4 regions of the Serratia sp. LTN-2 genome follow, and region 2 is predicted to be linked to each of the others. Evidence: predicted binding sites of a transcription regulator. Region 2 holds the regulator's gene; each other region holds the start of a gene.

Region 1 (7,622 bases), on a different contig from region 2:
CCGGCCGCTGGAAATGCCCTGCAGAATGCCGTTTTGCTGCGCACAGTCCAGCACCTTGCGGCGCGCCTCGGCGCTGGTGTTGGCCTTGCCCGCCAGCACGCGGGAAACGGTGCTGATCGACAGCCCGGTTTGGCGGGCGATCTCCTGGATTTTCAGCTTTCCGTTCATTTTGTGATCTCCTTCAAATTCATCCGTGAGAATATTTTCACTGCGGCTTTTCAGCATCTTGACCGGCTTTGCCGGCCATTATGACTATTTTTTCACCCGCCTGTGAAAATCTTTGCAAAAAACCCCGTTTCGCTGTGCGCTATCGCTGAGTAGTCTGCATTGGTACACCAATTTTTGCGACCTGTCAGTCCAATTTTAACGGTGTGCAAAAAAGAAAACAAAAAATAAATCATGGGGTTGTGACTGTCCGTCGGCCGACGATACGGCGCCGACCCGTTTTCACCGCTCCTTTTTTGATAGCGCAACGTACCTACCGAAACGCGCGTCGTCGTAACCGGCGGCCGCGGGGAGAGAATCGATGAGTGTGGAGATCAATCAGGCGGTCGCGCAGAGCGGCCGGCGCAAGTTCAAATCGCTGCGCTGGTGGATGCTGGCGCTGTTCTTGCTGGGCGTCACGGTCAACTACATCACCCGCAACTCGCTGGGCATTCTGGCGCCGGAGCTGAAAACCAGTCTGAACATGAGCACCGAGCAATACGCCTGGGTGGTGGCCTCGTTCCAGCTGGCCTACACGGTGTTTCAGCCGATCTGCGGCTGGCTGATCGACGTGATCGGCCTGAAGATGGGCTTTTTGATCTGCGCCGGCATTTGGGCGGTGGTATGCATGCTGCACGCCGGCGCCGGCAGCTGGCTGCAACTGGCCATTCTGCGTTTCTTCATGGGGGGCGCGGAGGCGGCGGCCACCCCGGCCAACGCCAAGGCGATCTCCGACTGGTTCCCGAAGAAGGAACGGCCGATCGCCGCCGGCTGGGCGGGCGTCGGCTTCTCCATCGGCGCCATGCTGGCACCGCCGATCATCGTCATCGCTCACGTCTCCTTCGGCTGGCAGGGGGCGTTCCTGTTCTCCGGCGGGCTGGCGCTGATCTGGGTGGTGCTGTGGTGGCTGTTCTACCACTCGCCGCAGCAGCACCCGAACCTCAGCCAGCAAGAGCTGGATCTGATCCGCGAAGACAACGAACCGGTGCTGCCGAAGCTGCCGTTCCTCACCTCGTTGGCCAGCCTGTGCAAGAACAAGAAATTCTACGGCATCGCCATCCCGGCCTTTCTCGCCGAGCCGGCCTGGGCGGTATTCAGCTTCTGGGTGCCGCTGTACCTGGCCACCGAACGCGGCATGGATCTGAAACAGATCGCGATGTTCGCCTGGCTGCCGTTCCTGGCGGCGGACATCGGCAGCGTCGCCAGCGGTTATCTCACCACCCTGTACCGCAAGTGGTTCGGCTGCAGCCGCGTCAACTCGGTGGTCGCCAGCTCGGTGACCGGCGCCTTCCTGATGGTGTCACTGGCGTTCGTGGCGATCACCCAGGATCCCTATGTGGCGATCGCGCTGATCTCGATCGGCGGCTTCGGCCATCAGGTGATCTCCTGCATGCTCAGCGCGCTGGTGGTGGAGTCGTTCGATAAAAACCAGATGGCGACGGTCAACGGCATGCGCGGCTCCAGCGCCTGGATCGCCAGCTTCCTGTTCACGCTGCTGATCGGCGCGGTGTCCGACACCATCGGCTTCAACCCGCTGTTCATCGCCATGGGCTTCTTCGATCTGATCGGCGCTGTGTTCCTGATTGCCCTGATCGCCGAGCGCGGCGGTAACAAAACCCCTTCACACAGCTAAGTGGAATACTTATGAAAACGTTGAAAAACTGGACGTTGGTGGCGCAGCATGCCGACCATATTGAGCTGCTGGTCGATGAACGCCACCGCTTCTGTCTGTACGTGCTGGAAAAAGATCTGTTCCGCGTGCTGATCAAACGCGACGGCGAGCTGGCGCTGGATCGCACCTGGAGCATCGCGCCGCAGGAGGATGTGCCCTGGGAGGGGCGCGAACGGCTCAGCGTCGCCGGTTTCAGCCTGCCGGGCTATCAGCTGCGCCAGGCAGGCGATCGGCTGGTGGTCAGCACGCCGCTGCTGCGCGTGACGGTGCATCAGCCGCTGTGGCTGGCCTGGGAGTATTGCAACGCCGCCGGCGAATGGCGGCCGCTGGCGGCGGATCGGCCGACCAGCGCCTACCTGCTCAATGCGCACGGCGACGGTGTGGCGCACTACCAGCGGCGTTTCGCCGATGAGCGCTATTACGGCCTGGGGGAGAAAGCCGGCGATCTGGAGCGCACCGGCCGCCGCTTTGAGATGCGTAACCTGGACGCCATGGGTTACAACGCCGGCAGCACCGATCCGCTGTACAAGCACATTCCGTTCACCATCACCCGCGGGCCGGAGGCGAGTTTCGGCCTGTTCTACGACAACCTGAGCAGCTGCTGGCTGGATCTGGGCAACGAGATCGATAACTACCACGCGGCCTATCGTCGCTATCAGGCCGAAGCGGGCGATCTGGATTACTACCTGTTCCTCGGGCCGCAAGTACTGGACGTCACCAAGGCCTTCGTGCGCCTGACCGGCCGCACCCACTTCGGGCCGAAGTGGAGCCTGGGCTACAGCGGCTCGACCATGCACTACACCGACGCGCCGGACGCCCAGCAACAGCTGCAGCAGTTCATCGCGCTGTGCCGTCAACACGCCATTCCCTGCGACTCCTTCCAGCTGTCGTCGGGCTACACCTCGATCAACCACAAGCGCTACGTGTTCAACTGGAATTACGACAAGGTGCCGCAGCCCAAGCTGCTCAGCCAGGCGTTTCACGACGCCGGCCTCAGGCTGGCGGCCAACATCAAGCCGTGCCTGCTGCAGGATCACCCGCAGTACCGGGAGGTGGCGGCGCAGGGGCTGTTTATCCGCGACTCGCAAAGCGACGCGCCCGAGCGCTCCAGCTTCTGGGACGACGAAGGATCGCACCTCGACTTCACCAACCCGGCGGCGGTGCGCTGGTGGCAGCAGGGCGTCACGCAGCAGCTGCTGGAGATGGGCATCGACTCGACCTGGAACGACAACAACGAGTACGAAGTGTGGGACGGCGAAGCGCGCTGCCATGGCTTCGGGCGGCCGATCGCCATCAAGCATATCCGCCCGGTGATGCCGCTGCTGATGATGCGCGCCTCGATGGAGGCCCAGCAGCGCTTCGCGCCGCAGAAGCGGCCGTACCTGATCTCGCGCTCCGGCTGCGCCGGCATGCAGCGCTATGTGCAAACCTGGAGCGGCGACAACCGCACCAGTTGGCAGACACTGCGCTACAACATCCGCATGGGGCTGGGCATGAGCCTGTCCGGGTTGTATAACCTCGGCCACGACGTCGGCGGCTTCTCCGGCGACAAACCGGACGCGGAGCTGCTGGTGCGCTGGGTGCAAAACGGCGTGATGCATCCGCGTTTCACCATTCATTCCTGGAACGACGACGCCACGGTCAACGAGCCCTGGATGTACCCGAGCGCCACCCCGGCGGTGCGCGAGGCGATCAACCTGCGTTACCGGCTGCTGCCGTATTTCTACACCCTGTTGTGGCAGGCCTGCGCTGACGATGAGCCGATGCTGCGCCCGACCTTCCTCGACCACGAACAGGATGCGCGCACCTTTGGCGAGAACGACGATTTTCTGATCGGCCGCGATCTGCTGGTGGCCAGCGTGGTGGAGCCGGGGCAGCGCCGGCGTTCGGTATATCTGCCGGACAACGGCGAAGGCTGGTACTGCTTCTACAGCGGCCAGTGGTTCGGCGGCGGCCAGACGGTGACGCTGGCGGCACCGCTGGAGCGTTTGCCGCTGCTGGTGCGCGCCGGGGCGGCGCTGCCGTTGTCGCAGCGGCTGGCGCATGTGGACGTGGCCGCCGACGATCGGCGCGAGCTGCGGCTGTTTCCGCTCAAGGGTTGCGGCGTGAGCAGCGGGCTGTTGTTTGAGGACGACGGCGAAAGCGAAGGTTGGCGGCAGGGCGATGCGCTGTGGCTGCGCTGGGAAATGCGCTGCGACAATCAGCGCATCATGCTGGATATCGCGACGGAAGGGCGTTTTCGCCCGGCCTGGCGCACGCTGACGCTCAGCCTGCCGGAAGGCGAAACGCGCGCGCTGTGGGTGAACGGCGAACCGGGCGAGCGCTTTACGCTGGAGTAGGGGCTATTCGGCCGCGCGTTTCTTGCGCGGCTTTTTGGCGACGGTAATGGTTTTCACCTCGCTTTCCACCCAGCCATCCTGCAGACGGGTTTTCAGCAGTTCGCCGACCTGCGCCTGTTTGGTGGTTTTCAGCAGCTCGCCGCGCGGGGTTTGCGTCACGCTGTAGCCGCGCGCCAGCGTCGCCAGCGGGCTGACGGTCTCCAGCTGGCTGCAGGCCACGCCGAAGCGCTGACGGTAGGCGTTGAGCTGCCGCTCCATCGCCTGCTGCAGACGGTATTCCTGCTGCTGCACGCGCTGTTGGTAGCGGTGAATGCGGCCCTGCGGCTGCACCTGCGCCAGCCGTTGCTGGGCGCGCTCGCTGCGGCGGGCGGCCAGGCGCAGCTGTTGCTGCATACCGTCTTCCATCCGGCGCTGCAGCTTGAACAGCAGCGTCTGCTGGCGCGCCAGGCGCAGATGCGGATGCTGCTGCTGTAAACGGTGGTGAATGCGGGTGAACTGCTGCTGGCGCTGCGCCAGGTAGTAATCCATCGCCATCTCCAGCCGCTGCTGCTGCGACTGCAGCTGGCGCAACAGCTCGAGCTGATTGCGGCTGACCAGTTCGGCAGCGGCGGATGGGGTCGGCGCGCGCAGGTCGGCGACGAAGTCGGCGATGGTGACGTCGGTTTCATGGCCGACGGCGCTGACGATCGGAATACGGCTGGCGAAGATCGCCCGCGCCACGCGTTCGTCGTTGAAGCTCCACAGATCCTCCAGCGAACCGCCGCCGCGGCCGACGACCAGCACGTCGCATTCGTCGCGGCGGTTGGCGGTCTCGATGGCGCGCACGATCTGCATCGGCGCTTCCGCGCCCTGCACCGAGGTGGGGTAGATGACGATCGGCAGCGCCGGATCGCGCCGCTGCAATACCTGCAGAATATCGTGCAGCGCCGCGCCGCTGGCGGAGGTGATCACCCCGACGCGTTTGGCCGGGGTGGGCAGCGGCTGCTTGAACTGCTGATCGAACAGCCCTTCGGCGCTCAGGCGCTGTTTCAGCTGCTCGAACTGTTGCTGCAGCAGGCCGTCGCCGGCGGGCTGCATGCTCTCGGCGATCAGCTGATAGTCGCCGCGCGGTTCATACAGCGTGATGCTGGCGCGCACCAATACCTGTTGGCCGTTTTGCGGCCGGAAGGTGACGCGGCGGTTGCTGTTGCGGAACATCGCGCAGCGCACCTGGGCGCGGTCGTCTTTCAGCGTGAAATACCAGTGGCCGGAGGCGGGCTGGGAGAGGTTGGAGATCTCGGCGGAGAGCCAAATCTGCCCCATTTCCATTTCCAGCAGTTGGCGAACCGTCTGATTGAGGCGGCTTACGGTAAAAATGGAAGGCGAAACAGGTAGCGTCATGTGACCCAGATCAAATTTCAAAACAATCACTTAATTGGTCGATACTACATGGCTGAAAAAGGTAATCAAGACTTTTTGTAAGAAAGTGCTGGAGGCAACCGATTCCGCTCTGTATAATGCCGCGGCAATATTTTATCTTTTTCACAGCCCACCCTGGTGAGATATTGCCCATGCTACGTATCGCTAAAGAAGCTCTGACGTTTGACGACGTCCTCCTGGTTCCAGCCCACTCCACGGTTCTGCCTAACACTGCAGAGCTCGGCACCCAACTGACCAAAACCATCCGCCTGAACATCCCTATGCTGTCCGCAGCCATGGATACCGTTACCGAATCCGGCCTGGCCATCGCGCTGGCGCAGGAAGGCGGCCTGGGCTTCATCCACAAAAACATGTCCATCGAGCGTCAGGCTGAAGAAGTTAGCCGCGTGAAGAAACATGAAAGCGGCGTAGTCACCGACCCGCAGACCGTTACCCCAACCACCACGCTGCAGGAAGTGAAAGAGCTGACCGCGCGCAACGGCTTCGCCGGTTACCCGGTCGTTACCGAAGACAACGAGCTGGTCGGCATCATCACCGGCCGCGACGTGCGCTTCGTGACCGATCTGACCCAGCCGGTCACCGCGGTCATGACGCCGAAAGATCGCCTGGTCACCGTGAAAGAAGGTGAAGCGCGCGACGTGGTGCTGCAGAAGATGCACGAAAAGCGCGTAGAGAAAGCGCTGGTGGTGGACGACAGCTTCCACCTGCTGGGCATGATCACCGTTAAAGACTTCCAGAAAGCGGAACGTAAGCCGAACGCCTGTAAAGACGAGCACGGCCGTCTGCGCGTAGGCGCGGCGGTTGGCGCCGGTGCCGGCAACGAAGAGCGCGTTGACGCGCTGGTGGCGGCGGGCGTTGACGTTCTGCTGATCGACTCCTCGCACGGTCACTCCGAAGGCGTATTGCAGCGCATTCGCGAAACCCGCGCCAAATACCCGGATCTGCAGATCGTCGGCGGCAACGTCGCGACCGCAGCGGGCGCCAAAGCGCTGGCTGAAGCCGGCGTGAGCGCGGTGAAAGTGGGTATCGGCCCTGGCTCTATCTGTACTACCCGTATCGTGACCGGCGTGGGCGTGCCGCAGATCACCGCCATCGCCGACGCGGTGGAAGCGCTGGAAGGCACCGGCATCCCGGTTATCGCCGACGGCGGCATCCGCTTCTCCGGCGACATCGCCAAAGCGATCGCCGCAGGCGCATCCTGCGTGATGGTTGGCTCCATGCTGGCGGGCACCGAAGAATCCCCGGGCGAAATCGAGCTGTATCAGGGCCGTTCGTTCAAATCTTACCGCGGCATGGGCTCGCTGGGCGCGATGTCCAAAGGCTCTTCCGACCGTTACTTCCAGACCGATAACGCCGCCGACAAACTGGTGCCGGAAGGTATCGAAGGCCGCGTGGCCTATAAAGGCATGCTGAAAGCCATCGTGCACCAGCAGATGGGCGGCCTGCGCTCTTGCATGGGCCTGACCGGCTGCGCCACCATCGACGATCTGCGCACCAAGGCGGAGTTCGTGCGCATCAGCGGCGCCGGCATTCAGGAAAGCCACGTGCATGACGTGACCATCACCAAAGAGTCACCGAACTACCGCATGGGCTAATGCCTTAACCTCTCCTGAGTGAGAGGCCGGGGTGGGGCGCCAAGCCCCATCCCGAAACACACATTTTCGCTCTTTTTCTCTTGTTGCTGGAATTCGCCTCAATGACACAAAATATCCATAAGCATCGCATCCTCATACTGGACTTCGGTTCGCAATACACCCAACTGGTCGCCCGCCGCGTGCGCGAAATCGGCGTTTACTGCGAACTGTGGGCCTGGGACGTTAGCGAAGAGCAGATCCGCGAATTCAACCCAAGCGGCATCATCCTGTCCGGCGGCCCGGAAAGCACCACCGAAGCCGGCAGCCCGCGCGCCCCGGACTACGTGTTCAACGCCGGCGTGCCAGTGCTGGGCGTGTGCTACGGCATGCAGACCATGGCGATGCAGCTGGGTG
Region 2 (7,622 bases):
GCGGCAGCCGTAGCCGCCCAGCAGGAAGGCCAGCGTTTGCGGCACATAGCTCAGACCGATGTCGCTCGGGCTATAGCCCATATCGCCGAGGATAAACGGCGAACCGGTCAGCCAGGCGAAGAAACCGGCCGAGCAGGCGGCGTACATAGTGACGTTGCCGCTGAACACCGGAGATTTCAACAGTTGCCAGAAGCTGACGCCGTTTTTTGGCGCGTCGGTGGCGGGTTGCGTTTTGGCGCGCTCTTTGAGCATCAACGTCGGCAGCAGCAGCAGCGCGGTGATCACCAACAGCGCGGCGAAGATCGCCCGCCAGCTGGCGTGGTTCAGCAGCCAGGCGCCAAGCAGCGGGGCCAACGCCGGTGACAGCGCCACCAGCGGCATTATGGTGGCGAACACGCGGTTGGCCTGACCTTCACGATAACGGTCGACCACCAGCGCTTGCCAGATGGCGGTGGCGGAACAGACGCCGACGGCCTGAATAAAGCGCAGGATCCACAGCTGCAGGGCGTTTTCCACCCACAGCATGCCGAGGCAGCCGAGGGCGAACAGCGTCAGGCCAATCAATAATACCGGTTTACGCCCCAGGCGATCGGAGAGCGGCCCCCACAGCAGCTGCGCGAAGGCGAAGCCGGCCAGGAAGATGCTCAGGCTGGCGCTCACGGCGCCGGCGGAGATTTGCAGTTCTTCGCGCATGGCGCCGAAGGCAGGCAGATACATATCGGTCGCCAGATAACCCAACATGCTCAGGCCGGCGAGGTAGAACATAAAGCCAAAAGAATTTCGCATGGTATTTCTCGTTAATATTTTAGTGTCGCAGGTTTTTAGCGCCGGCCAGTGTATCCGGCTGGATCTCTGCTTGTGAAACGGTAATATTTGCAAAGTGCTGTTAAAAAAATTGAAGGCAAAGCGATGTGGTCTGAATATTCACTTGAAGTCGTCGACGCGGTAGCGCGCACCGGCAGTTTCAGCGCGGCGGCGCAGGAGCTGCACCGGGTGCCGTCGGCGGTGAGTTATACCGTGCGGCAGCTGGAGCAATGGCTGGCGGTGCCGCTGTTTGAGCGGCGTCACCGCGATGTGGAGCTGACGCCGGCCGGTGCGTTGTTTATCAAGGATGCGCGAGCTGTTATCAAAAAAATGCTCGACACCCGCCGGCACTGTCAGCAGGTGGCCAACGGTTGGCGCGGTCAGCTGAATATCGCGGTGGATATCATCGTCAAACCGCAGCGCAGCCGCCAGCTGGTACTGGATTTCTACCGCCATTTCCCCGACGTCGAGTTGATGCTGCAACCCGAGGTGTTCAACGGCGTCTGGGATGCGCTGGCGGACGGCAGGGCGGACATGGCGATCGGTGCCACGCGTGCGGTGCCGGTCGGCGGCGGTTTTGCCTTCCGCGACATGGGCTATATGAACTGGCTGTGCGTAGTCAGCCCGCAACACCCGCTGGCGCAGCTGGCGGGGCCGCTGCACGACGATCAGTTGCGGCCGTACCCTTCGCTTTGTCTGGAGGACACCTCGCGCAATTTGCCCAAGCGCGTCACCTGGACGCTGGATAACCAGCGGCGGCTGGTGGTGCCGGACTGGACGTCGGCGCTCGACTGTTTGTGCGCCGGGCTGTGCGTCGGCATGATGCCGGCACATCGGGCGCTGCCGCTGGTGCAGCGCGGTGAGCTGAAGGCGTTGCAGCTGCAGCAGCCGTTTCCCGCCAGCCCTTGCTGCCTGACCTGGCAGCAGGATAAACCGTCACCGGCGATGAGTTGGCTACTGGCGTATCTGGGCGATGGGGAGACGCTGAATCAGGAGTGGCTGAGCGAGGCGGCACCGGAAGCCGTGCAGGCTTCCGGCTCAGGGGATTAGCGGCGGTAGTCGATGAACGGGCCATCGGCGACCGAGCGGCGTTCGATCAGCTTCGGATGCACTTCGATCACCTGCGACTCTTCGCGCTTGCTGATGATGCGATCCAGCAGCATGGTGAAGGCCATTTCGCCCAGGCGTTCTTTCGGCTGATGAATGGTGGTCAGCGCCGGGGTGAAGTAGCGGGCGTTGCGCACGTTGTCGTAGCCGATTACGGAAATATCCTGCGGCACCCGCAGCCCCAGTTCGTCGGCGGCGCAGATGGCGCCCATCGCCATGATGTCGCCGCCGCAGAATACCGCAGTCGGCCGCTGTTTTTGCGACAGGATCTGGTGCATCGCCTTGTAACCGGATTCCGGCTCGAAGTCGCCCTGCACGATCCACTCTTCGCGAATGTCGATCTGCGCTTCCTGCAGCGCCTTCATAAAGCCTTGATGACGGCCGCCGCCGGTATTGCGCGACAGCTGGCCCGGGATGGCGCCGATATCGCGGTGGCCGCGTTCTATCAGGTAACGGCCGGCCAGATAGCCGCCTTCGAAGGCGTTATCGATGATGGTGTCGGTGAAGTCGCCGCGCGCCGCGCCCCAGTCCATCACCACCATCGGGATGTTACGGTAGTCTTCCAGCATGCCCAGCAGCTGATCCGGGTATTCGGAACACATCACCAGCAGGCCGTCGACGCGCTTTTGCGCCAGCATCGCCAGGTAGGCGCGCTGTTTGTCCAGGTTGTTGTGCGAGTTGCACAGGATCAGGGTGTAGCCTTTGCTGTAGCAACTGTTTTCCACCGCTTCGATCACTTCGGCGAAGTAGGGGGCTTCACTCGAGGTGGCCAGCAGGCCGATCGACTTGGTGTGATTGACTTTCAGGCTGCGCGCCACGGCGCTCGGCGAGTAGTGCAGTTCTTTGATGGCGGCCCACACGGCCGCTTTGGTCTCTTCGGCGACGAAACGAGTCTTATTGATGACGTGCGAAACGGTGGTGGTGGAAACGCCCGCGCGTTTGGCCACATCTTTAATCGTTGCCATGTAAGGAATGACTCCTGAACTCACATGTTTACAGCATGTAAGTGTGATGTTAATCGTTTGCCTACGTAGATCCTTCTCCAGAGAAGCGAAAACTGAGTTTTTAGTGTGTTGAAGTCTTCAGCGCTTAATCAGGAGGGGCATGGATGCCGGTACGCAGTTGTGAACTGCGAATTTTGTCGCATATTGAGCAAAAGTGGAAGAGGTAATCGATATTATAAACCGGGAAATGATAACAAGATTTTATCGGCGAACTGTGGGAAAATGATTTGACGTACTAATTGTACGCCTTTTATCCTTAGGAAAGCCCATTTTAAAGGAGTTGTCATGGATACCGAATTGAAGATGTCGCTGTTCACCACCGTTTGCGCGCTGGCGGTCATTATCGCTTTCAGCTTCGTTGCCGCGTTGAACTGATTTCCCTCCGGCGCTAAAAAAGGCGCAGCTTGGCTGCGCCTCGTCACATCAGAAACCGGTGCTTACGCTAGGTTTTCCGCTGCGAAGGTCCAGTTGACCAACGCCCAGAAGTTTTCCAGGTATTTTGGACGCGCATTGCGGTAATCGATGTAATACGCGTGTTCCCACACGTCAACGGTCAGCAGCGGTTTGTCTTCACCGGTCAGCGGGGTTGCCGCGTTAGAGGTGTTGACGATCGCCAGCGCGCCGTCCGGTTTTTTCACCAGCCAGGTCCAGCCGGCGCCGAAGTTTTTCACGGCGGCATCGGTGAACTGCTCTTTGAACGCAGCGAAAGAGCCGAAGGACTTGACGATCGCCGCCGCCAGTTCGCCCTGCGGTTCACCGCCGCCCTGTGGCGACAGGCAGTGCCAGTAGAAGGTGTGGTTCCACACCTGCGCCGCGTTGTTGAACACGCCGCCGTTAGAGGTCTTGATGATCTCTTCGAGCGATTTGCCCTCGAACTCGCTGCCTTTCACCAGGTTGTTCAGGTTAACCACGTAGGTGTTGTGGTGTTTGCCGTAGTGGTATTCCAGGGTTTCGGCGGAGATGTGCGGCTCGAGCGCGTTTTTCTCATACGGTAATGCAGGTAATTCAAACGACATTGCTTCCTCCTTTACAGCGCCATGTGCTTCCCGCCGGGGCGAGAGCCGGATGGGCCGTTTTTTATTGTGGTCATTCAATCTTAACAATTTTCATCATAAAAAACAGGAGGAAAAGCGAGAAATGCGCGTGGGGAAGTGCGATGGGCGATAGCTTGAGCAGGCGGTTGCGACCGGGCCGCAACCGCGCAGAGCGGGAAATTAACGAATGGTTTTCGGCGTCACTACGCGGCGTGCGCCGATGTAGTGGTTCTGCCAATAGTCGTTGTCGAGCTGGCTGATGCGGATCTCTTCGCCGGTGCGTGGCGACTGGATGAATTTGCCGTTGCCGAGGTAGACGCCGACGTGGTCCGCCACGCCGCGGTTGTTGATGCGGAAGAACACCAGATCGCCGCTTTCCAGCTCGCTTTTCTTGATCGGCGCCGCGTCGCGCAGGTGATACATCTCGTTGGCGGTGCGCGGCATCTTGATTTTCACCACGTCTTTATAGGCGTAATAGATGAGGCCGCTGCAGTCGAAGCCGGTGCGCGGCGAGCTGCCGCCCCAGCGGTAAGGTTTGCCCATCTGGCCCATCAGCTTGGCCATCGCGGTCTGTTTGGCGTGCTGGTAGCGTTTCTTGTGCGCCGGGCTGAGTTTCAACGGCTTTTCTTCACGCGCCAGCTTGGCGGTGGCCATGCCGGCTTCGCGGTGGCGGCCATAGCCTTTTTTGTAGCCCTTTTTCGGCGGGGTGACTTTAATCTTGGCGGTTTTCTGCGCTTTGGCCTTGGGTTTGGCGCTGACGATCTTTTTCGCGCTTTTCTCGCTTTTGGCCTTGGCGGTCTTGGTTTTTTTCTCGGGAGCCGTCACTTTGGCTTTCTTGGCGGCTTTATCCGCTTTCTTTTTTCTGCGGTCATCGGGCCGCGCTTCATTGGCATGGCTTTTACGCTGCTCGGCGGCAACACGCGCCTGTGGCGCAGCGTGCGCCAAATTGAAGAAGAGCTGCGTAAACAGCAGCGCAAAGAGCGTAAGAATTAAACGCATGTCGACGTCACCAACCTTGGCCCCGAAACGGATATCGAAAGAGTTACAGTATTCCCGAATTTCGCCATATAAAACAGCGAAGAACTCAGAAATAATAATCCATATTGTGAGAAAACGTTAATGACATTTTTTTTGGTTTAAAATCAGCCTGTTGGTGTATGAAAAAACGTCAATCCATGGCGGATGGGATAATTAATCCGCGCCGTCGTCGCGGCGCAATATATTAGTGAAATGGTCGGATTAAAAATGTTATTCTCAGCGTATGTTTTGACCGGAATGACGTGGCCGGTGAAACGCGATCGGCGGCGGGTGAATATCCTTGCAAAAGATGGCGTTTTCTTGCGACTGTTCCAGCCGCTACAATAGAGCGCGTGATGCATGTTGTAGCCATGAAATGTGGCTTGAGGAAGCAATAAATGACGACGACAATTGAAAAAATTCAGCACCAGATCGCTGAAAACCCGATTCTGCTGTACATGAAAGGCTCGCCAAAGCTGCCGAGCTGCGGCTTCTCCGCACAGGCTGTGCAAGCGCTGTCCGCCTGCGGCGAGCGTTTCGCCTACGTGGATATTCTGCAGAACCCGGACATCCGCGCCGAGCTGCCAAAATACGCCAACTGGCCGACTTTCCCGCAGCTGTGGGTGGACGGTGAGCTGGTCGGCGGTTGCGATATCATCATCGAAATGTATCAGCGCGGCGAGCTGCAGCAGCTGATCAAAGAGACGGCTGAAAAGTATAAAGCGCAGGAAGACCAGCAGTCTTAATCGACAGGCTTGCGGTTATCGCGTAACGGGCGGCGCCAGTGCAAACTGGGCCGCCTTTTTCATTGGTTTTATTCGGCGAGATCGGCGGCGGGCAGCGGCCAGCCGCCGAGGCGTTTCCAGCGGTTAACCAGCTCACAAAACAGCAGGGCGGTTTGCTCGGTGTCGTACAGCGCGGAGTGCGCCTGGCTGCTGTCGAACGGCATGCCGGCGGCGATGCAGGCTTTGGCCAGCACCGTTTGGCCCAGCACCAGGCCGCTCAGCGCCGCAGTGTCGAAGGTGGCGAACGGATGGAACGGGTTGCGCTTCAGCCCGGCGCGTTCTGCCGCGGCCATCAGGAAGCTGTGATCGAAGTTGGCGTTGTGCGCGACGATAATGGCCCGGTTACAACCGCGATCCTTGAGCCCTTTGCGCACCGCTTTGAAAATGGCGTGCAACGCGTCATATTCGCTGACTGCGCCGCGTAGCGGGTTGTGCGGATCGATGCCGTTAAACGCCAGCGCCTCCGGCTGAAGGTTGGCGCCCTCGAAAGGCTCCACGTGGAAGTGCAGGGTTTCGTCCTGCTGCAGCCAGCCGTCTTCATCCATTTTCAGCGTCACGGCGGCGATTTCCAGCAACGCATCGGTATTGGCGTTGAACCCGGCGGTTTCAACATCTATTACTACGGGATAAAACCCACGAAAACGACCACTCAGGGCGTTAAGATCACTTTTCTCGGCCATCAGTTTCTTATCTTCATCGAATGCAGCGCGCATTATGGCAAATTTTGCGCCCGGTTGCAGGCGCTATCGCGCGGAGAATCAGCAGGGCGCGGGGCGCCCTGAAGGGGAGGCTTAGTGGCCGAGGCCCTGACCGGCGTGTTTGTTTTCGATCAGCTCGATTTTGTAACCGTCCGGATCTTCGACGAAGGCGATCACCGTGGTGCCGCCCTTCACCGGACCGGCTTCGCGGGTGACCTTGCCGCCGGCGCGGCGGATGCTGTCGCAGGTGGCGGCGACGTCGTCCACGCCCAGCGCCAGGTGGCCGAAGGCGGTGCCCATGTCGTAGCTGTCGGTACCCCAGTTATAGGTCAGTTCGATAACCGCGCCTTCGCTCTCTTCCGTATAGCCGACGAAAGCCAGCGAGTATTTGTACTCCGGGTTCTCACTGGTGCGCAGCAGGCGCATGCCTAATACCTTGGTGTAGAAGTCGATGGCGCGTTGCAGGTCACCGACGCGGATCATGGTATGGAGTAAGCGCATAATTCCTCTGAATTAACTGTGCCGTGGCAGACGGCGGGTGGATTGAAGCACAAGCGAGTATAGCCTTGTCCCGCAAGGAAATTCAATGTAACGACTGAGTGACAATGTCACATGTTGTCGTCATGCCGGTGATGCCTAATTATTGATCGAGCGCGCCGATCGATACGAAGTAATTGATCTGCACAATCAATTATCAATCCTGCGTGCAACCGTGTAAAAATTAAACGGCAGTATAAACAACACCAGGGAACAGCGGCCCGCCTTGTGCGGGCCTTTTTGCAAGCGGCGCATAAAAAAACGGCCATGCGCTTGCGTGGCCGTTGGGCGTCAGGACGGGTTACTTCGCCAGAAACGGATAGTCGGTATAGCCTTCGGCACCGCCGCCGTAGAAGCTTTCCGGCTTAGGTTCGTTCAGCGGCGCGTGCTGACGGAAACGCTCGACCAGATCCGGGTTGGCGATATAGCTGCGGCCGAAGGCTACCGCGTCGATGAAACCTTTTTCGATCAGCGCTTCGGCTTTTTCGGCGGTGTAGGCGCCGGCGCCGACGATCACCCCTTTAAAGTGGGCGCGCACCGAGTCGCGGAAGGCGTCGGAATACGGTTTGCCGCCTGCCCAGTCCGGTTCGGAGATGTGCAGGTAGGCGATGTTGCGCTTGTTCAGCTCTTCCACCA
Region 3 (7,622 bases), on a different contig from region 2:
TCAATGAGCGCGTCGAGCGCAGCAGTAATTGAATGCCCAGATGTTCTTCCAACTGGCGAATATGCTGACTAACGGCGGAAGTCGTCATGCCCAATTCTTTTGCCGCCATGCTGAATGCGCCGCAATCGACCACTTTTGAGAAAATGGCCATACGTCTTAAAATATTGCTCATAGTTTGTTAAGCACAACTTAACCAAGATTGTGAGTTATACGGGCTAATAATATAGCACCATCTCTTCTATATTGCCTGAAGCATATAAACGCCGGGCTGGTTATTATTCCGCAGGGATTTTTCTCTTTTTGATAAATCTTATTGCGCTTATCAATAATACACCCGCGCCACATCGCAACAGGAGCTCATTGTGGACAGCGCTCAGAAAGAAGAAATATCGTTAAAGATACTACGTGAATTATTGCAATACCGTCGCCGCTTCCCCGGCGGTGATGGCACCTCGATTGCCGATGAAGAGCGGCGGGTCACCCAGGTGCAATTGCCGCGCATTCGGGCATTCATTGAAAACGAACAGCGCATCGAGTTCGTGCTGCCCGCCTTTCCGACCAAATCGCCTAATGCCAACAAGGTGATCGGCGCGGTGCCGGACATGGCGGAGCGTCTGTCGCTGATCTTCCTCAATTCGCTGTGCCAGCGCATTCAACTCTACTACCCGCCGGGCGCGCATATCGTTATCTGCTCCGACGGCCACGTGTTCGGCGATCTGATCCGCGTCAGTGACGAAGCGATCAACCACTACCAGCGCGAAATTGAAAACCTGCTGCATGAAGTGGGCGCGACGCATCTCAGCGTATTCAACCTCGGGGATGTCAAAGGCCTGGCCGAACATACCGATGATTACGATCTGCTGCGCCAACTGTTGGTGGAAGGCTATGCCGAACCGGAGGAGGCGATCAAGCAACAGCTGATGCAGGACGAACAGGGCTTACTGCTTTATCGCGCCATCACGCGCTTCCTGTATGAAGATAGCCAACTGCCGGGTTACAGCGGTTCCAACGCCGCACTGCAGAAAGACGCCAAACAGCGCGCCTGCGGGGTTATTCAGCGCAGCTGGGCCTGGGGCAACCTGCTGGCGCAGCACTTCCCGGCGGCGATCCGCCTGTCGATTCACCCGCAGCCGGTCGACAGCCTGAAGATGGGTATCCACATGATGCCGACCAAAGACGACTGGTTGACGCCGTGGCACGGCGTGGCGGCCAACGTGAACGGCCAGTTCGTGCTGATGAAGCGCAAAGACGCGCAGAGCCTGGACGGCGAACTGGTGGAAATCCGCGGCACGCCGAGCCATTACCTGATCGAACAGCCGCAGATGGCCTGAGCCTCTGCAGGCCTTGCGCCCGAAATCCTGGCGGGCGCGTTTTTGACGGCACGTTGCCGTGTGAGCAGCACATTCGATGCAAGGAGAATCACCGATGAACAACCAACCGCTTGATTGCCACATTCAACTGAATACCCCGTTCGGCGCGATCCTGACGCCGCAGCACCCGGGGCAAAAGATCGGCGAACTGCCGGTGGCGGCACTGCGGGCGCTGGCGCAGGAGCACCACTTGCTGGTGCTGCGCGGATTCGACTCCGGTTTCAGCGACGCGGATGTCCTGACTCGCTATGCCGAACGCTGGGGCGAGATCATGATGTGGCCGTTCGGCGCGGTGCTGGACGTGAAAGAACATCCGGACGCCAAGGATCATATCTTCGACAGCAGCTACGTTCCGCTGCATTGGGATGGCATGTATAAGCCGACCATCCCCGAGTTCCAGCTGTTCCACTGCGTGGCGGCGCCATCGCAGGATGAAGGCGGATGCACCACCTTCGTCGATACCACGCGACTGTTGGCCAACGCGGACGAAGCGCTGCTGGATCAGTGGCTGTCGGTGTCGATCACTTACCGCATTAAGCAGGTGGTGCACTACGGCGGTGAAGTCTGTTCGCCGCTGGTGGTGCAGCACCCGAACGGCAGGGGATTGATCATGCGCTACAATGAACCGCCGACGGAAGGCAAAAAATTCCTCAACCAGCATGCGCTGGAATATCACGGTGTGCCGGAGCAACAGCAGGAACAGTTCCACCACACCCTGCAGCAGCACCTGTACGATCCGCGTCACTATTATGCCCACCAGTGGCAGCTGGGCGACGTGGTCGTGGCGGACAACTTCTCGCTGCTGCACGGCCGTGAGGGCTTTACCGCCCGTTCCGCGCGTCATTTGCAGCGCGTGCATATTCAGAGCAACCCGGTGTGCGCCAATCTGGCGCTGAAGCCGGCCAACGCAGAAGCGTAAAGGAGCATTATGGCAAGGATACTGATGGCGGCGGTCGCCACTCCGGGGCACGTCTACCCGATGTTAGCTATCGCTCGTCACCTGATCGCCCAAGGGCATCAGGTGCGGGTGATGACCGGCGCGCTGTTTCGCGAACGCGCCGAAGCGGCTGGGGCGAACTTCGTACCGTTCGACGCGCAGGTGGACTTCGATTATCGCCACCTTGAAGAGCACTTTCCGCAGCGCGCCGCGCTGCCGCCGGGCAATGCGCAGATGGCGCTGGCGCTGAAGGATTTCTTCGCCGCGCCGATCCCGCTGCTGGATCGGCAGCTGCGTGCGGCCATTGCCGCCGAAAAGACCGATTTGTTGATGGTGGAGAACTGCTTCTACGGCGTATTGCCGCTGTTGCAGTCCGCCGAACGGCCACCGGTCTTCGGTATCGGCGTTACGCCGCTGTCGTATTCTTCGCGTGACGCCATTTTTTACGGCCCGCGCATCCCGCCGGCGCTGTTGCCGCAGGCGCTGACCCGCGAGCAATTGGTGGATGAAGAGACGCGCGTGTTGCTTGATGAGGTGCAGCGGAGCTTCGATGCGGCGCTGGTGCAAGCGGGCGGGCGGGCGCTGACTCGTCCGTTTACCGATGCGCTGATCGGCGGCTGCGAGCGTTTCCTGCAGTTGGCCACCACGGCGCTGGAATATGAGCGCGACGATCTGCCGAGCGGCGTGCGCTTCGTCGGTCCGCTGCGTAGCGGCGGTCAACCGGCGGCGGAAGAGACGCTGTGGGAGGCGGACGATGATCGGCCGCTGGTGATCGTGTCTCAGGGCACGTTGGCCAACGTCGATCTGCATCAGCTGATCGTGCCGACGCTGCAGGCGCTGGCGCATCTGCCGGTGCGGGTGTTGGCCACCACCGGCGGGCGGGCGACGGCAGGGCTGATGGACGCGTTGCCGGACAACGCCAGAGTGCGGGAGTTTATCTCCTTCGAACGCTGGCTGCCGCAGGCGTCGCTGCTGATCACCAACGGCGGTTACGGCTCGATCAACTATGCGCTGGACAGCGGCGTGCCGCTGATCGTCGCCGGCACCGGCGAGGATAAGCTGGAGGCGGCGGCGCGCGTGGTCGCTGCCGGTTGCGGCATCAGCCTACACACCAGCACGCCGAGCGCAGAACAGATCCTGGCGGCGGCGTCGCGTATTCTGCAGCAGCCGATCTACCGCCAACGCGCGGCGCTGGTGCGTGAAGATTATGCCCGCCACGATGCGCTAACGGCGATAGCCAACGAAGTGGCGGCTATTACCGCCTGATCTCGCTGCACCTCCTTCCCAGGCGCCGTTTTCGGCGCCTTTTTTCTGCATTTTTTCTCAATGGAAACTGCATGATTATGTACAATCGCCGCAGGCCGCCAAATCGGTTGAATGTTAATCTTATGACAGCGCCGCTGATGGAAGCGGGGGAATATCATCATTTTCTAATGATGTCATGAATCCTCTGGCGGCGCGCAAGCGGGGCAGTTACCCTGAATCGATGGATTAATGGGATACGCGTTAAATCAAGAAGAGAGCAAGCATGAAAGATTCACAAATCCGCATTGCGATTGCGGGCGCCGGCGGCCGGATGGGCCGTCAATTGATCCAGGCGGTGCAGCAGGCGGAAGGCGTAGTGTTGGGCGCGGCGCTGTCGCGACCGGGCTCCAGCCTGATCGGCGTCGACGCCGGTGAGCTGGCGGGCATCGGCGCGCTGGGTGTCAAGGTAAGCGACAGCCTGGAGAAAGTGGCGAGCGAGTTCGACATTCTGATCGACTTCACCCGTCCGGAAAGCACGCGGAGCTACCTGGATTTTTGCGTGGCGCACCACAAGGCGATGGTGATTGGCACCACCGGCTTCGATGACGCCGGCAAGCAGGCGATCCGCGATGCGGCGCAGCATATCGGCATCGTGTTTGCCGCCAACTTCAGCGTCGGCGTCAACCTGGTGTTGAAACTGCTGGAGAAGGCCGCGCAGGTGATGGGCGACTATACCGACATCGAAATCGTTGAGGCGCACCACCGCCACAAAGTGGATGCGCCATCGGGCACGGCATTGGCGATGGGCGAAGCGATCGCCGGCGCGCTGGGGCGCGACCTGAAAAGCTGCGCGGTCTATGCGCGCGAAGGCCATACCGGCGAGCGCGATCCGAAAAGCATCGGCTTTGCCACCATTCGCGCCGGCGACATCGTCGGCGAGCACACCGCGATGTTTGCCGACATCGGTGAGCGGGTGGAGATCACCCATAAAGCTTCCAGCCGCATGACTTTTGCCAGCGGCGCGGTGCGTGCGGCAGTCTGGCTGTATAATCGAGATAAAGGCCTGTTTGATATGCGAGATGTGCTGAATCTCGAGCAGTTATAATTGATTTGCATGCCATCGTGATGTGGGTGTATTGATCATAATGCTATGATAATCGGACAATAATTTTATTGTCCTTTTTTTTTAACATGATAAATATAGCTTTGGTTTATTTTTTGTTTTAAAGGTTGTGTTTGTTGATGTTTGTCTTACTAATTACCTTGTTTTTCTCCGCCTGAGGCTATTTTAACGTCTATTTTAGCCCGTTCCGGCGCTGTTTTCCGTCATTCGGCCTCGCAACCGTTTTCCAGCCCCGGTTTTCTGTGTTTTTATCGCCGCTCAAGCCGCTTGGGCACCGAAAACTGCAAAAATAAAACAAAAAATGGCAGTTTGGGTAGACAAGCCGAACACTCATCATTAAAATGCGCCCAATTTGCCAAAAATTGGCCTCGCGGACGGTTTTTGCATTGATTTAGATCGCGATATCTGAATTAATATGCAAATATTGTGATTGATTATTCCTCGGAGGATGTTTTGATTAAGTCAGCGCTATTGGTTCTGGAAGACGGAACCCAATTCCACGGTCGGGCCATCGGGGCAGAGGGAACGGCAGTGGGGGAAGTGGTCTTCAATACGTCGATGACCGGTTATCAAGAAATCCTCACTGATCCTTCCTATTCCCGCCAGATCGTTACTCTTACTTATCCTCATATCGGCAATGTCGGCACCAATGCTTCCGACGAAGAATCCTCCGCAGTACACGCCCAAGGCCTCGTCATTCGTGACCTCCCGCTGATCGCCAGCAACTACCGCAACGAAGAAAGCCTGTCCGACTACCTCAAGCGTCACAACATCGTGGCGATCGCCGATATCGATACCCGTAAATTGACCCGCCTGCTGCGCGAGAAGGGCGCCCAGAACGGCTGCATCGTCGCCGCCGATACGCCGGACGCCGCGCTGGCCCTGGCCAAGGCGCAAGGTTTCCCGGGGTTGAAGGGCATGGATCTGGCGAAAGAAGTCACGACCCAAGAGGCCTACAGCTGGCAGCAAGGCAGCTGGACGCTTGAAGGCGACCTGCCTGAAGCCAAAACCGCCGCGGAACTGCCTTTCCACGTGGTGGCTTACGACTACGGCGCCAAGCGCAACATCCTGCGCATGCTGGTGGATCGCGGCTGCCGCCTGACCGTGGTGCCGGCGCAGACCCCGGCCGACGAGGTGCTGAAAATGAATCCGGACGGCATCTTCCTGTCCAACGGCCCGGGTGACCCGGAGCCGTGCGACTACGCCATCGCCGCCATCAAACAGTTCCTGGAAACCGACATTCCGGTGTTCGGCATCTGTCTGGGCCACCAGCTGCTGGCACTGGCCAGCGGGGCGAAAACCATGAAGATGAAGCTCGGCCACCACGGCGGCAACCACCCGGTGAAGGATCTGGACAACAATACCGTGATGATCACCGCGCAGAACCACGGCTTTGCGGTAGACGAGAATAACCTGCCGGCGAACCTGCGCGTGACGCACAAATCGCTGTTCGACCACACTGTGCAGGGCATTCACCGCACCGACAAGGCGGCGTTCAGCTTCCAGGGGCACCCGGAAGCCAGCCCTGGCCCGCACGACGCCGCGCCGCTGTTCGATCACTTTATCGAACTGATTGAGACTTACCGTTCTAACGCCAAATAATCAGGAGCAGTAAAAAATGCCAAAACGTACAGACATAAAAAGCATCCTGATCCTCGGCGCGGGCCCGATTGTTATCGGCCAGGCGTGTGAGTTCGACTACTCTGGTGCCCAGGCGTGTAAAGCGTTGCGCGAAGAGGGCTACCGCGTCATTCTGGTCAACTCCAACCCGGCGACCATCATGACCGACCCGGAAATGGCCGACGCTACCTACATTGAGCCGATCCACTGGGAAGTGGTGCGCAAGATCATCGAAAAAGAGCGCCCGGATGCGGTGCTGCCGACCATGGGCGGCCAGACGGCGCTGAACTGCGCGCTGGAGCTGGAGCGTCAGGGGGTGCTGGCCGAGTTCGGCGTCACCATGATCGGCGCTACCGCCGATGCGATCGACAAGGCCGAAGACCGTCGCCGTTTCGACGTGGCGATGAAGAAGATCGGTCTGGATACCGCGCGCTCCGGCATCGCGCACACCATGGAAGAAGCGCTGGCGGTTGCCGCTGACGTCGGCTTCCCGTGCATCATCCGTCCTTCCTTTACCATGGGCGGTACCGGCGGCGGCATCGCTTACAACCGTGAAGAGTTCGAAGAAATCTGCGAACGCGGTCTGGATCTGTCGCCGACCAACGAGCTGCTGATCGACGAATCGCTGATCGGTTGGAAAGAGTACGAGATGGAAGTGGTGCGTGATAAGAACGACAACTGCATCATCGTTTGCTCCATCGAAAACTTCGACGCCATGGGCATCCACACCGGCGACTCGATCACCGTCGCGCCGGCCCAGACCCTGACCGACAAGGAATACCAAATCATGCGCAACGCCTCGATGGCGGTGCTGCGTGAGATCGGCGTCGAAACCGGCGGCTCCAACGTGCAGTTCTCGGTCAACCCGAAAACCGGCCGCCTGATCGTCATCGAAATGAACCCGCGCGTATCGCGCTCTTCGGCGCTGGCGTCGAAAGCCACCGGCTTCCCAATCGCCAAGATCGCCGCCAAGCTGGCGGTGGGTTACACCCTCGATGAGCTGATGAACGACATCACCGGCGGCCGCACCCCGGCGTCGTTCGAGCCGTCCATCGACTACGTCGTCACCAAGATCCCGCGCTTCAACTTCGAGAAGTTCGCCGGCGCCAACGATCGCCTGACCACCCAGATGAAGTCGGTCGGTGAAGTGATGGCCATCGGCCGCACCCAACAGGAGTCGCTGCAGAAAGCGCTGCGCGGCCTGGAAGTGGGCGCCACCGGTTTCGACCCGAAAGTGAGCCTGGACGATCCGGAAGCGCTGACCAAAATTCGCCGCGAGCTGAAAGACGCCGGTTCCGACCGCATCTGGTACATCGCCGACGCCTTC
Region 4 (7,622 bases), on a different contig from region 2:
ATGCGCAGCGCCGGCGCCGGGCGCATCGCTTTGATCGCCGCAAACAGACGTTTCAGCGCGCGCCAACTCAGCAGCGCGCCAAGCAGCATCACCAGAATAAAACTGCCCTTCTCCAGCCAAAAGCTGCTTTGGTGCAGCTGGCGCGAAGAGAGCTGCAACACCACCAACATCAACGTCACCAACGCGATCGCCACCAGCCCCTGCACCAGTGACGCGGCGAAGGTCAGCTTCAGGCTACTTTTCAGCCGCGCCGGGTGGGTGGCCAGATAGGTGGCGATCACCACTTTACCGTGGCCGGGCCCAAGCGCATGCAAAACGCCATAACCGAGGCTGAACAGCATCAGCGCCAGCCCGGCCTGCTGCGGCGCGGCCTTCACCTGCTGCAACAGCCCCGCCATCTGTTGATGCAGCGCTTTTTGCCATACCACGCTCTGCATCAGCAGCTGCGGCCAGTAGTGCCACGCCAGCAGCGCGGCGGCCGTCAGCGCCAGCGTGAACGGCAGCAGCGGCCACAGGCCAAAGGCCCAGTGGCGTCGGCTTGTCGTCGGCGGAGAGAAATTTAGCGACATTGCAGCGTCACCCGCTGGGCAAACTGTTGCCCCAGCGCCAGGTCTTCGCCGGGCGAGTCGTTCTTGTCGAGCGACAGCGCATAGGCCTGCAGCGACGCATTCGGCTTCGGCGTCATCAGCTTGTAACTGCACTGCTGCGCCATCTCCGGCGGCAGATGCAGCGCATTTTGGTCTTTATAGGTCATATCCACGAAATAAGTCGGATCGTAAGTAGAAAGTTGAAACGGCTTGCCCGCCAACGGCTGCGGCTCGGCCAACGGCAGCACGAACTCCAACACCGCCTGGTTGCCCTGGCGCGACAGGTGATATTCGCTGGGCAAGTTCAGGTATTTCACCGGCTTGCCGTCGCGATAAAGATCGGTGAAATAGTGCTGCCCCAGCACGTTGGCCATCACTTCCGCCGCCAGCTTTTTCCACACTTCCGAATCGCTCTTGGCGTTTTTCGCATCGTAGAGCAGATCCGCCGAGGTGATTTCATCCATCACCCACACCATTTTCAGGCCGACCAGCCGCTGGTCTTTGGCGACGAAGGTGGTGTTCATGTCGATAAAGCTGTGCGGATGAGCGGCTGCTCCAGCGCTGAACACGGCGCCGAGGGCAGCCAAAAGACGACGTAACTTCATCATTATCCTGTCTTACCTGCATTTGTTATAACGTAACACAAATAACTGCCGAACGGTCCGCCGCTCCCGGCAATATTTGTGACGAAAGTTGTAAGCCGAAGTAAAAGCCGCGCTGTCATCCTGACGTTACAAAGCCTTTTGCTATGCTTAGGCATAATCGCAACCTTATATGCCGGAAGGTGATATGAGCCTGGACACCTCTCCCGTGCCTGAGCTCTCCGGACAACAACGGCGCTGTCATCTGCTGCTGATGCTGTACACGCCGGAGCCCGAGTTACAGCTGGAGACCTTAAGCCGAATCAATGGCGTCGCCCCCCCGATAACCCGGCAAGATATAGCCGAGGTGGCCAGTGAAATCCAGCGTTTCCACCATCTGGAGATCGCCGTCGATCCCGACCATGGCTACCAACTGCGGGGCAGCGCGCTCGATCAGCGCCTGTGCCTGATCCATTGGCTGCGGCGGGCCCTGCGCTGCAGCCCGCAGTTCGTCGAAAGCGACTTCGCCCCGCGCCTGCGGCTGGCGCTGGCGGCCGATGCCGGGTCGGCGTCGCAGCTGGCTCAAGCGATAGACACCTGCGAACCGCTGCTCAACCGCCACTTCGACGCGCGCGACCGCCAATTCCTGCTGCATTACCTGCTCTACTGCGCCTGGCAAAACCGCCTGCAGCGCCATCCGCGTTTCGACGCCGTTCAACGCGACTGGCTGCGGCAAAAGCCGGAGCAGCAAGCCGCCGCCTGGCTACATCAGGCCTGCAACCGGCTGTTTAACCAGCCGCCACACGCGGACGAGCGCGATTTTCTGGCGCTGACCTTCACCATGTTGAAAAATCACAGCTACCACAGCGATGACTCGGCGCAAGAACAGCGGCTGATGGCGGCGATCGACAGCATGGTCGTGCGTTTCCAGCAGCTTTCCGGCATGGCTTTCAGCAGCAAAGCGGAGCTGGTCAGCCAGCTGTTCGCCCACCTGGCGCCGGCGCTGGAGCGCTGCCGTTTCGCCATCGGCATCGACAATATGCTGCTGGAAGAAGTGGTGCGTAAATACCCGCGGCTGATGCGCACCACGCAGGATGCGCTGAAGCCGCTGGAACAGGAGTACGGCGTGCAGTTTTCCAACGAGGAAGCGGGCCTGGTGGCCATCAGCTTCGGTGCCTGGCTGATGCAGGACAACGCACTACAGGAAAAACAGGTGCTGCTGCTGACGCTGGATAACCCGCAGTTGGAAGAGGAAGTGGAATATCAGCTCCGCGAGCTCACGCTACTGCCGCTGAACATCAAGTATCTGCCGCTGGGCGACTACCTGCGCGGCGGAGCGCCGCAGGGCGTCACGCTGGTGATCACCCCTTATGCGGCGGTGCACAGCGCTCCGCGCCCGCCGCTGATCTACACCGAGCTGCCGCTGGAAAGCCGGCAGCGCGAGGCCATCCGCGCGCTGCTGGAAGCCCCTTAATCAACATCAACGGCTGACGCTGACCGCCGGTGGCCGGATGAACAAGGCCGGCGCTGCGACCGCCGCCATCACCCAGAATACCCCGCCCTGCCAATGTTCGAACAGGAACCCGGCGATCACCGTCATGACGGCGATACCGCCGCCCATCGCCAACGCCGAATACACCGCCTGCAGCCGGATCACCTCCTGCCCCTGACGCGCAGCGATAAAGCGCATCGCCGCCAGGTGGCACACGGTAAAGGTGCCGCAGTGCAAGATCTGAATCAGCAGCAACCAGCCCAGTTCGGTACTGTAGGCCATCAGGCTCCAGCGCAACACGCCGCAGCAGGCGGAGAGCAACAGCAGGTTGCGCGCATTCCAGCGGCGGAACAGCACGTTGCTGCTGGCGAAAATAATCACCTCCGCCACCACGCCCAGCGACCACAGGTAGCCTATGGTCGAGGCCGAATAACCGGCCTCCTGCCAGTAAATGGAGCCAAAGCTGTAGTAGCCGGCATGCGCCCCCTGCAGCAACGTGACGCACAGCAGGAAGCGCCAGACCGGCCCTTCTTTCAGCAGCGCCCACAGCGAACGCTCGTCCCCGCTGTGCGTGCGCGCTTCACCCTGCGGCATAACGTTCGGCTTCAACAGCATGCCCAGCAGCATCGCCAGCACGCTGAGGATCAGGCTGTAGAGAATGGCGTTATGGCCCCACACCGCCACCAGTTGCCCGGTCAGCGCCGAGCCGATGACGAATGCCAGCGACCCCCACAGCCGCACCCGGCCGTAGTCCATGCGGATTTGCTTCTGCCAGGTAGCGGCCAGGGCGTCGGTCAGCGGCACCAGCGGCGAAAAGAACAGGTTGAAACCGGCGATCACCAGCATCAGCCACCCCCAGCCGTTGCCGAAGCAGAAACCGACCGCGAAGGCCAACGTCAACAGGGCCAACAGGCGCAGGGCGGAGACCAGATGAGAGGGATCTTTAACGCGGGGAGCAATCAGCAAGCTACCGAGGAAGCGGGCCACCAGACCGGCGCCGAGTAAAATGCCGATGGTTTCGGGCGCGATGCCCTCGCCTTTCAGCCACACGCCCCAGAACGGTAAGAAGATGCCATAGGAAAAGAAGTAGGTGAAATAACTGAGAGCGAGCCAACGCGTTGATTGCAGAACCATGATCCCTCCGGTGTGAGGGCGATACTTTGACAGAGCTCACACCGCCCGGCAATCTTCATTCCACTTCAATGCATTAGAGTGCCAAACAGTTCACAGTTTGCCGCAAGCGGCCATAAAAAAACCCGCCGCAGCGGGTTTTGTCAGGCGAAAGCGGGATTAGGCGTAAACCGGCAGGCGGGCGCAAATATCCAGCACTTTCTTCTTGGTGCGTTCGATGGTGGCTTCATCGTTGATGTTGTCCAGCACATCGCAGATCCAACCGGCCAGCTCGCGCACGTCGGCTTCTTTGAAGCCGCGACGGGTCACGGCCGGGGTGCCGATACGCACGCCGGAGGTGACGAACGGGCTCTTCGGATCGTTCGGCACGCTGTTTTTGTTGACGGTGATGTTGGCGCGGCCCAGGGCGGCGTCAGCTTCTTTACCGGTCAGGTTTTTGTCGACCAGATCCAGCAGGAACAGGTGGTTATGGGTGCCGCCGGAGACCACTTTGTAGCCGCGCTGCAGGAACACTTCCACCATCGCCTTGGCGTTGACCGCCACTTGCTGCTGGTAAACCTTGAACTCAGGCTCCATCGCTTCTTTCAGCGCCACCGCCTTGCCGGCGATCACGTGCATCAGCGGGCCGCCCTGGCCGCCAGGGAACACGGCAGAGTTCAGCTTCTTGTACAGCTCTTCGTCGCCGCCCTTCGCCAGGATCAGACCGCCGCGCGGACCCGCCAGGGTTTTGTGGGTGGTGGTAGTGACGATGTGCGCGTGCGGCACCGGGTTCGGGTACACGCCGGCGGCGATCAGACCCGCTACGTGCGCCATGTCGACAAACAGGTAAGCGCCGATGCTGTCGGCGATTTCGCGCATTTTGGCCCAGTCAACCACGCCGGAGTAAGCGGAGAAGCCGCCGATGATCATTTTCGGCTTGTGGGTCTGCGCCTGTTTGGCCAGATCGTCATAGTCGATTTGACCTTTGTCGTCGATGCCGTAAGGCACCACGTTATACAGCTTGCCGGACAGGTTGACCGGGGAACCGTGGGTCAGGTGACCGCCGTGCGCCAGGTTCATGCCCAGAATGGTGTCGCCCGGCTGCAGCAGCGCGGTGTACACGGCGAAGTTAGCCTGGGAGCCTGAGTGCGGCTGCACGTTGGCGTAATCGGCGCCGAACAATTCTTTGGCGCGATCGATAGCCAGCTGTTCAACGATATCCACGTATTCGCAGCCGCCGTAGTAACGCTTGCCCGGATAGCCTTCAGCGTATTTGTTGGTCAGCTGGGAACCCTGAGCCTGCATCACGCGCGGGCTGGTGTAGTTCTCAGACGCGATCAGCTCGATGTGCTCTTCCTGACGCACCACTTCCTGCTCCATGGCGCGCCACAGTTCAGCATCGTAATCGGCAATGTTCATTTCACGCTTTAACATCCGGCATCTCCTGACTTAAATCAGCTAACTAAAAAATCACCAAATAACTACCCGTTTGGGTTCTGGGCCACAGTGTAAACCGTTTCCCCCCACCGAAGATAGGTCTTGACAGAGGTTTTTACGCAAACGATTGGCATAAGGCAGCGCAAGGCTTTGATCCGCGAAATGTCCCCGTTTATCAACGGACATTTCCTCATGCGAACAATGCGCTTTTTTCATGTTCTGTGAACACGATCGACGCCTGAAGAACACCGCAACGAAAACAAGGGCATTTACAAGCGACGCGGAACCCAATAAGATGCATTTAAAATACATCATTAAAATTCTCGTCAAGAGCCCAACCCAAGGAGCGCTCCCATGCTGGATAGCCAAACCATCGCCACCGTGAAATCCACTATTCCCCTGCTGGCTGCAACCGGGCCGAAGCTGACCGCCCACTTTTACGATCGCATGTTCGCGCACAACCCGGAATTGAAAGACATTTTCAACATGAGCAATCAGCGCAACGGCGATCAGCGTCAGGCGCTGTTCGACGCCATCTGCGCCTATGCCGCCAACATCGAGAACCTGGCGGCGCTGCTGCCGGCGGTGGAGCGCATCGCGCAGAAGCACACCAGCTTCAATATTCAGCCGGAGCAGTACAACATCGTCGGCGGCCACCTGCTGGCAACGCTGGACGAGATGTTCAGTCCGGGTCAGGAAGTGCTGGACGCCTGGGGCAAAGCCTACGGCGTGCTGGCCAACGTGTTTATTCAGCGTGAAGAGCAGATTTATCAGCAGAGCGAAACCGATAACGGCGGCTGGCGCGATCTGCGCGCATTCCGCATCCTGAAGAAACAGCCGCAGAGCGACGTGATCTGCAGCTTCGTGCTGGCGCCGGTGGACGGCGGCCGGGTGGCGGACTTCAAACCGGGGCAGTATCTGGCGGTCTACATCAAGCACGACAGCCTGGAGCATCAGGAAATTCGCCAGTACTCGCTGACCACCTCGCCGAACGGCGAGTTCTACCGCATCGCGGTAAAGCGTGAAGATCAGGGTAAAGTGTCCAACTACCTGCATCAGCAGGCGCAGGAAGGCGACGTGATCTACATCGCCCCGCCGCACGGCGACTTCTTCCTCGACGTGGCGCCGACTACGCCGGTGGCGCTGATCTCCGCCGGCGTCGGCCAAACCCCGATGCTCGGCATGCTCAACACCCTGCACGACAACCAGCATCAGGCGCAGGTCCACTGGCTGCACGCGGCGGAAAACGGCGACGTGCACGCCTTTGCCGATGAAGTGGCGGATATTGCCGGGCGCATGCCGAATCTGAGCCGCCATGTGTGGTACCGCGAGCCGGGCGCCGATGACGTGGAAGGCCGCGATTACCACAGCCGCGGATTGATGGATTTGAGCGCGCTGCGGGGCAGCCTGGCCGATCCGCAGATGCACTATTACTTCTGCGGCCCGGTAGCCTTCATGCAGTTCGTGGGTAAACAGCTGCTGGAGATGGGCGTAGAGGCCGAACGCATCCACTACGAATGCTTCGGCCCGCATAAGGTGCTGTAATGCTTGCGGAGCGCGGCCGTCAGACCGCGCTCCCTCTTTATTTCGCCTGCAGTTGGCGCGCGTCCTGCACCTGCTGCACCGTCACCGGCGCCGCTTGGTTGCCCCAGCTTCCCCGCAGGTAGCTCATCAGATCGGCCGCCTGCCGATCGTTCAGCGCCCAGCCGTAAGCCGGCATGTCGAACGCCATCGCCTGTTGCGTGGTCGGCGTATGCGCCCCTTCCAGCACCACCCGCAGCGCGGTCAGCGGATTGTCCGCCGTCACCGTGGCGTTGCCCGCCAGCGCCGGAATGGCGAAGTCGGTGCCCTCGCCCTGGTTGCCGTGGCAGGTCGAGCAGTACATCGCATAGGTCGCCTTGCCGCCCGGATTATCCGCCTGCGCAGCAGATGAGGCAGGTTTGGCGGCGCTTTCCGGCGCCAGGCTGCGCAGGTACACCGCGATGGCGTTCAGATCGCCGTCGCTGAGGTACTGCGTACTGTGGGTCACCACCTCGCTCATCGGCCCGGCGACCGCCGCATGGCGGCTGCGGCCGGTTTTCAGCAGCGCCGTCACCTCTTCCGGCGGCATGCCGCGCAGATTGGAAGCGTACCAGCCGTCGAGTTCGGCGCCGCTCAGGAACACTGTTTCCTTGCCATCCAGCCCCTTCTCCTGCATCGCCCAGCCGCGCGGCGTGTGGCAGCTGCCGCAGTGGCCGGCACCCTGCACCAGGTAGGCGCCGCGGTTCCACTCGGCGCTCTGCTGCGGATCCGCCTGATACGGCTGGTCGTCGTGGAACAGCTGGTTCCACACCGCCAGCGGCCAGCGCATCGACAGCGGCCAACTAATGTCGCTGGCGCGGTTGGCGACGTTCTGCGCCGGCACCTCGTTCATCA

Evidence for each region. Region 2 encodes PurR, which represses purine synthesis genes. Its sites were predicted from a motif close to CANGCAAACGTTTGCNTG; they were not measured.
Region 1: guaB (IMP dehydrogenase) is a predicted target of PurR. The motif match lies at 5,687-5,704, and genes of this name have one in related genera.
Region 3: carA (glutamine-hydrolyzing carbamoyl-phosphate synthase small subunit) is a predicted target of PurR. The motif match lies at 4,888-4,905, and genes of this name have one in related genera.
Region 4: glyA (serine hydroxymethyltransferase) is a predicted target of PurR. The motif match lies at 5,324-5,341, and genes of this name have one in related genera.

The regions. Positions count from the first base shown of each region.
Region 1 is NZ_JCAXDO010000007.1:95,930-103,551, forward strand. Features, by position in the region: gene AC6BYQ_RS15300 (LacI family DNA-binding transcriptional regulator) at 1-168, opposite strand, end outside; gene AC6BYQ_RS15305 (MFS transporter) at 527-1,837, shown strand; gene AC6BYQ_RS15310 (glycoside hydrolase family 31 protein) at 1,849-4,215, shown strand; gene xseA (exodeoxyribonuclease VII large subunit) at 4,219-5,595, opposite strand; gene guaB (IMP dehydrogenase) at 5,766-7,229, shown strand; gene guaA (glutamine-hydrolyzing GMP synthase) at 7,331-7,622, shown strand, end outside.
Region 2 is NZ_JCAXDO010000011.1:101,609-109,230, reverse strand. Features, by position in the region: gene punC (purine nucleoside transporter PunC) at 1-786, opposite strand, end outside; gene punR (DNA-binding transcriptional activator PunR) at 910-1,854, shown strand; gene purR (HTH-type transcriptional repressor PurR) at 1,851-2,876, opposite strand; gene cydH (cytochrome bd-I oxidase subunit CydH) at 3,201-3,290, shown strand; gene sodB (superoxide dismutase [Fe]) at 3,353-3,931, opposite strand; gene AC6BYQ_RS19680 (C40 family peptidase) at 4,130-4,948, opposite strand; gene AC6BYQ_RS19675 (Grx4 family monothiol glutaredoxin) at 5,365-5,712, shown strand; gene rnt (ribonuclease T) at 5,781-6,464, opposite strand; gene gloA (lactoylglutathione lyase) at 6,543-6,950, opposite strand; gene AC6BYQ_RS19660 (alkene reductase) at 7,288-7,622, opposite strand, start outside.
Region 3 is NZ_JCAXDO010000008.1:147,649-155,270, reverse strand. Features, by position in the region: gene AC6BYQ_RS16770 (LysR family transcriptional regulator) at 1-151, opposite strand, end outside; gene pvcA (L-tyrosine isonitrile synthase) at 363-1,331, shown strand; gene AC6BYQ_RS16760 (TauD/TfdA dioxygenase family protein) at 1,426-2,289, shown strand; gene AC6BYQ_RS16755 (glycosyltransferase) at 2,314-3,573, shown strand; gene dapB (4-hydroxy-tetrahydrodipicolinate reductase) at 3,836-4,657, shown strand; gene carA (glutamine-hydrolyzing carbamoyl-phosphate synthase small subunit) at 5,129-6,277, shown strand; gene carB (carbamoyl-phosphate synthase large subunit) at 6,294-7,622, shown strand, end outside.
Region 4 is NZ_JCAXDO010000007.1:64,307-71,928, reverse strand. Features, by position in the region: gene AC6BYQ_RS15170 (nickel/cobalt transporter) at 1-569, opposite strand, end outside; gene AC6BYQ_RS15165 (DUF1007 family protein) at 560-1,195, opposite strand; gene csiE (stationary phase inducible protein CsiE) at 1,377-2,642, shown strand; gene AC6BYQ_RS15155 (3-phenylpropionate MFS transporter) at 2,649-3,794, opposite strand; gene glyA (serine hydroxymethyltransferase) at 3,951-5,204, opposite strand; gene hmpA (NO-inducible flavohemoprotein) at 5,562-6,752, shown strand; gene AC6BYQ_RS15140 (c-type cytochrome) at 6,790-7,622, opposite strand, start outside.